2 regions of the Metabacillus sediminilitoris genome follow, and region 1 is predicted to be linked to the other one. Evidence: a T-box and tRNA genes for the amino acid it is inferred to sense, from the RefSeq annotation. Region 1 holds a T-box; the other holds one or more tRNA genes.
What was found. The T-box of region 1 lies ahead of GMB29_RS20455 (valine--tRNA ligase). A T-box ahead of a tRNA ligase gene usually reads a tRNA of that ligase, here a tRNA-Val.
Positions count from the first base shown of each region.

Region 2: it has a tRNA-Val gene. The T-box ahead of GMB29_RS20455 (valine--tRNA ligase) is inferred to sense a tRNA for this amino acid. The anticodon was not compared.

Region 1 covers NZ_CP046266.1:4,240,092-4,243,519, forward strand. The annotation lists gene GMB29_RS20455 (valine--tRNA ligase) at 1-1,627, opposite strand, end outside; T-box leader at 1,693-1,972, opposite strand; gene GMB29_RS20460 (hypothetical protein) at 2,214-2,405, shown strand; gene ysxE (spore coat protein YsxE) at 2,514-3,428, opposite strand, start outside.
Region 2 covers NZ_CP046266.1:1,072,422-1,075,849, forward strand. The annotation lists gene GMB29_RS05425 (excalibur calcium-binding domain-containing protein) at 1-76, shown strand, start outside; gene GMB29_RS05430 (hypothetical protein) at 668-1,927, shown strand; tRNA gene GMB29_RS05435 (tRNA-Val) at 2,203-2,274, shown strand; gene GMB29_RS05440 (transposase) at 2,439-2,825, opposite strand; gene GMB29_RS27605 (IS110 family transposase) at 2,746-2,937, opposite strand; gene GMB29_RS27610 (hypothetical protein) at 2,982-3,116, opposite strand.

The sequences.
Region 1 (3,428 bases):
TAACATCCATTGGATCAACACCATTGCCAAGTGATTTGCTCATCTTGCGTCCTTGTTCATCACGGACAAGTCCATGTATGAGGACATCCTTAAACGGGCGTTTTCCAGTAAACTCAAGTCCTTGGAAAATCATTCTTGATACCCAGAAGAAAATAATATCATAGCCCGTTACAAGGACATCTGTCGGGTAATAACGTTTAAAATCAGCTGCTTCTGTATCAGGCCAGCCCATTGTCGAGAACGGCCAAAGAGCTGAACTAAACCATGTATCTAAAACATCATGGTCTTGATCCCAGTTTTCGATATCTGCTGGCGGCTCTTGATTAACGTAAACTTCCCCAGTTTCTTTATGGTACCAAGCAGGAATACGATGTCCCCACCAAAGCTGACGAGAGATACACCAGTCACGGATGTTTTCCATCCAGCGTAAATACGTTTTTTCAAAACGATCAGGAACAAAGTTGACTTTGCCTTCAGACTGCTGAAGATTAATCGCTTCGTCTGCTAATGGCTGCATTTTAACAAACCATTGTGTTGAAAGATAAGGCTCGACAACTGCACCGCTTCTTTCACTATGACCAACAGAATGCATATGCTCTTCAATTTTGAATAAAACGCCTTGATCTTGCAGATCCTTCACAATTTTCTTTCTGCATTCAAATCGGTCTAATCCATTATAGATTCCCGCGTTTGCATTCATCGTGCCATCTTCATTCATGACAAGAATCCGTTCTAAATTATGACGATTTCCAACTTCAAAGTCATTTGGATCATGTGCTGGTGTAATTTTAACCGCACCCGAACCAAATTCCATATCAACGTAGTCATCACCAACGATCGGAATTTCACGGCCAACAATTGGCAACACAACGTTCTTCCCAATAAGATGCTTATAGCGCTCATCCTCTGGATGTACAGCAACAGCGGTATCACCAAGCATTGTTTCAGGACGTGTTGTTGCTACTTCGATTGAACCTGTTCCATCTGCTAATGGATAGTTCATATGGTAGAATGCACCTTGGACATCTTTATAAATTACCTCAATGTCAGAAAGGGCTGTTTTCGTTTGTGGATCCCAGTTAATAATATATTCTCCACGGTAGATAAGGCCTTTCTTATATAACGTAACAAATACTTCACGCACAGCCTTTGACAAGCCTTCATCAAGTGTAAAACGTTCACGGGAGTAGTCTAAGCCAAGACCGATTTTTGACCATTGTTCACGTATATGGCCTGCATATTCTTCTTTCCATTTCCATGTTTCTTCAACGAATTTTTCACGGCCAAGGTCATAGCGTGATTTGCCTTCTTCACGTAGCTTTGCTTCAACCTTTGCCTGAGTTGCGATCCCTGCGTGGTCCATACCTGGAAGCCATAATACATCAAAACCTTGCATTCTTTTCATACGTGTCACAATGTCTTGCAACGTTGTATCCCATGCATGTCCTAAGTGAAGCTTACCTGTAACATTAGGTGGTGGAATGACGACTGTGTATGGCTGCTTTTTTTCATCACCTGTTGCCTCGAAGTACTTTCCTTCTAACCAAAACGAATAGCGGTTTTTTTCAATTGATTGTGGATCATACTTTGTTGGTAATTCATGTTGTTGTTCATTATTTCCCATCATGTTTCCTCCTCAAAAAAACTGTAATCAAAACTTTTATGTACAAAATAAAAACTCCTTCCATCCAATAAAAGGACGAAAGGAGAATATTTTTCGCGGTACCACCTTTTTTCATAGACAAAAATGTAAAAGCTCTTTGATCAGCCAAGGGCAAATAAGATGCTCATACATAGTATTAGTCTATGCTCTCAATATGATAACGGTCTTTACCGGCTTCTCCTACTAACAATTCAAAGAAGCAACTCATGGGCGACATTCCAATGTATCTGCGTAAGAAACCTTCCAGCAAAATGATTTCTCTCTCTGTAAAGAGATAACAATTGTACTCTTCCCAATCAATGTTTATTGTTGTATGTAATTGATCCTATTCTATATTACTAAAAAAATCATTTTTTCGTCAATATCTTCGCCATTTTTCTCTTTTTCTATACAGGAACCATTTAAGTCTGTTCTTCATATTTTGATATAAGTAGATTCCCGCCATCATGAACATAGAGATTGATTTTTTCAGGTGTATATGCTTTGAAAGGTCATTTACATGAGGGGTTTACTTTTTAAGGTAAAGGCATATAACGAGGAGGAGTTGTGCATGAAACGGCGGTTTAATCCCTACACACTCCCGCCATGGGCAAGACAAATTAGGGAGATCGGTATTCAAATTATTATTCCATTAACGATCTTTCAAGGAATTCGAACAGTTTTCTTTCCAACATCTTTTGATGTTCTTTTATTAGCTCTATTGATCGTGCTTGCTGCTGCCTTTCGTTACGATTGGATATAAGAATGACGTCAAGCACTTCATACACGCTAGAACAATTAAGATCATTTCATTATTAAAAAGAAATGTCAGACCTCTTAAAAGAGTGGTCTGACATGATTTTTGTTTCTGCTAATTACTAGCCGTTTCTGCTTGCAATTTTTTTTTCTCTTCAATTTCATGAATCTTCATAACAAAGTATTCGATGTTTTTAAAATGCCAATATGCTTTCACTAATTGTTTATTGCTTTCTTGTTCAGATTGATTTTTACCTTTACGTACATAGCTCTTAATGACACGGCATATTTTGTCCGGATAAGCCAAATAGCTTAAAAATAATTGCATTTCTGCCTCAGTATAAGGATAGATCTTCTGGTACGTATAAAACCAGTTTATACAGTCATCACATTGAGTTGGAAAGGTTTTTGCTGTTCGATTCAAAAACAGAAGGAAATCATCAATTGGTGCACCATATTTTGCTTGTTCAAAATTAGTTAATCGTCCTGAACCATTCTCATCATATAAAAAGTGATGGGCAGATATCTTGCCATGATTTAAGACAATTCTTGTTTTCTCCTTTTCTTCCATTTTCTCTGACCATTCTTCTAAATTTTTTCTAGAGAAATCTATAGCACGACTTACTTCAATAAAATAAGTGACTGCTTGTAATTCAAACGGAGAAAGATATAGTCTTTGTTCACATTGATCAACAAATGATTCATAAAATAACTTTGTTTCATCCCATCTCTTTGATAATGTTTCATAATGTAATTTGGCTTCTTGCCCGTTTAGTTTTATTTCTTTTTCCGTACGACTATGCATTTTGGCAATCTCTTTAAATAAATATTGATGGCGTGCATCAAGCTCATCCTCTGTTTCATTAACAAGCCAAGGCATCAGATAATAGTACTCACCATTATGATACGAAATAAATTGCTGGTTTCTATTTTTCACGATTGGTACATAACTGGAGTATTTTTGTTGTGATAAGGTTGATAATGTATCAATAAAAGAAGGGTTACCTTTATTTGTAAGCTTTTTCAGCAC
Region 2 (3,428 bases), 2.4 Mb from region 1:
ACCAATTCATAAAGGCGAGCCAGGATACGCCAAACACCTTGACAGAGATGGAGATGGAGTTGGCTGTGATAGTTAAAATTGGAGGGATAGGAGTTTAGGCTTTAGTTGTAAAATTCAAGTAAATGATATTGACTAACAATTCAATGAAACAGTCAGCACATAATTTAGTTAAAGGATTATCTTGTTAATGTTTATAAAAGTGTTAGTGAGTATAATAGAAAATTGGTCAAATAGAAAAAGGAATAAAAGAAGGAATAGGAATAGTTTATTAATCTATTTAGTACGATGGGGGTATATTTCCACATTTTAAACCCACTCAATTAAGCTTAAGGTGTATAGTAGGTTAAATCACACATAATGGATTTTAACCGTAGTCAATACGAACCTATTACAAGTAAAGAAAGAAATGTATAGCAATATGATAAAGGGAGCGCTAGTTAGCGCTCTTTTTAGTGGAATTATATAAATATAAACGAATTAAAGATGAAAAGAATAAAGATTTTTAAATTATATAAAAGTATTAGAAAGTCAATAAGGATACTTTTGATTCATAGTTGTATAGTTCATATTTATCTATTATTTCAATTCTATACAAGATTCGACATTATTTCTTTGGTTTATTAAGTACAATAGACATACTTAACAAAGACTGGAGAAGGTGGAAAGATTGAAAAGAAATTTTATCGTCTTGGCGACTTCAATTTTATTAATTTTTATATGCCAAGAAGTGAAAGCGCATCCGGGAAATACTGATAGTTTTGGAAAACATACTTGTCGCACCAATTGCGAAAAATGGGGATTAGAGTATGGTGAGTATCATGGGCATGGTGGAGCGGATAGTTCATCATCTTCTGGTTCAAGTGGTACTTCCTCTGACTCTAATTATTCAAATGATGTTCCAGTTATGACTGAAGAAGAACTAGAAGTTCATTACGAAGAATTACAAAATGAAGGTTATGATATTGGATATCAAAATGGGTATAACGGTGAAGTATTTGTAGATTTTCATGAAGAGAAATATGCTGAATTATCAAACGCTGACTATAGTTGGTATGAAGCAGGCTATGAAGCTGGATATACGGAAGGTGAAGCAAAAAAAGCTGCTGAGATTCAAAAACAACAAGAAGAGGATTATCAAGCAGGAGAGAAAATAGGATTCCAGCAAGGAAAAATAGATTTTGAAAACAAAGTAGTTCAGCAAAATCCACAAACTAACTCCTCCCAAACTGAATATTGGAATAAAGGCTTTGCAGCTGGATACAAAAAAGTTATTCAAGTGATGCAGCAAACTGAAAAAGCAAAAGAAGAAGGGCATCAACAAGGTTTAACACATGAAGACATCAATATCCCTTCTAAATATGCTAGTGAAGACGAAACAAAACAAGCATTTGAAGAAGGCTTTAAAAAAGGTGAGGACGAAAGGATTAAACATTTACAAGAAACATATGAAAAGGAAGGCTATGAAGCAGGGTATAATCAACAGACTTTTACTATTCCTAAAGACGTTCCCGAATTATACAAGATATCCTTTAAGCAAGGATTTGAAAATGGATATAATGCAAAAGAAGATGAAGCATATCAACGAGGTTACGACTTGGCGTTTACAACGACAAAGTATAAAGCTGATGACCAGTATAAAGAATATTCCAATCTTCAAAAGCAACATAAAAATGGATTTGATTCAAATGAAGAAGATGAAGAGTTGCGTGAAGAAGCGTTTGAAGCTGGTAAGAGTGCTGAAGAACTATCGATACCAGTTAAATTTAAGAATAACAATAATGCAGTAAATTTATACAATAAATATTATAAAAAAGGAAAAGAAGAGCGAGAAGAGCGGAATAAACAAATTCTAATTGGTGGTTTAGTATTAGTCCCAACTGGAATTGTTGGGGGGTTTTATCTACATAGAAGAAAATCGAAACAATAAGAAATGTAATTCTGTCTAATTTACAAATAATAATATTTAAAGAGGATTCTTAACTTAAAATCCTCTTTATAATTGACTTTCTAGACTCTCGAATTTAAGGAGTGACTTTTCACTCCAATGTAATCTTCAAAAGACCGATATATTTGATGTAGAGGGTGAGTTTATAGTTGACGGAGTATGATGACCACTTTACAATAAATTATATAACCAATAGAAGGTTAGTGGTCAGTATCTACAAAGTAATGTAAAATTCTTAAAAAACCTACATTTGAAACGACTTGTTAGCTCAGTGGGAGAGCACTTCCTTGACAGGGAAGGGGTCGGGGGTTCAAGTCCCTCACAGGTCATCTGAGATAAAAGCTTCAATTCCTTGGTATATAAGGGATTGGGGCTTTTTTTGTTTTTTATATCGGCACAAAAGTCGTCAATCGCATAACCTTTGGTGCCGATTTGGTGCCGTAACCTTACTTCTGTGGTTATTTCGCAAGCAAGGCATCAATTTGATTAGCTGCTACCCTAGGTTCTCTAGTCTCCGAACCGAATGGCGCACAATAGATACTTGTCTTTGTTTATCAAAATAATCTTCGCCTAAGTCAACATACATTTCTTTTCTGGTTAGAAGGTAATATGCGATTCGCAACATCGCGTGGGCGACTACAATTGCTGCCTTTTTCTTTCCTTTTCGTCCAGCTGTACGTCTATACAGTGCACCGAGATAGTTTTTTGACCCTCTAACTGATTGAGCTGCTTCTGTTAATGCGGATCTTAAATACTTTTTTCCCTTCTTATATCTGCTAGATTTTCTTTTACCTGCGCTCTCATTGTGTCCAGGAAAATAAGGCTGCCCATGAACATAGATGTGCGGCAGTCGGGAATCGGTTTCCAATGTCCGTACCAATTTCAGCTAAGATTTGCTCAGTCATTCTAGTTGCGATACCAGGAATGGAATCGAGTCGTTCTATATCTTCCTGATAAGAGCTTACTCTTTGAGCTATCTCTTGATCCAACATTTCAATTTGCTCACTTAGAAAATCAATATGAGTTAAAATGGTTTTCAAATCAAACGTTGGTGTGGGTTTACATAGCCCCGAAGTGCTAATTCAAGTTCTTCCTTTTTTCGTTTCATTGTACGACGAGCGAAGTTTGCTAGTTTTTCAGGATCGTCTTCACCATTTTTCAATGATAACATCCATTGAAATCTTCCTTTCTGGGCTTGAAAATTGGAGGCTGGTGCAACAATCAGAATTAGGATTAATCTACCATGAGTGCTTCCCGCAAGGGAGCGACAGTTTATGATGCACCGTGGTCGTTGGAGTCAGACTAACGGAAGGGCTCTAAGGCACCATAGTTTATCGACCTTCCTCTTCCAGCCTTAGGAACAGTATCGACGGATTCAATATATTTTCATTCTTTGTGGTGAAGCGCCGATTTTTCGCTTCATGGATGGCTAACTGGGAAGTTTAGTTTAAGAGAGGTTTTTAACTTATATTCATCAATCGGG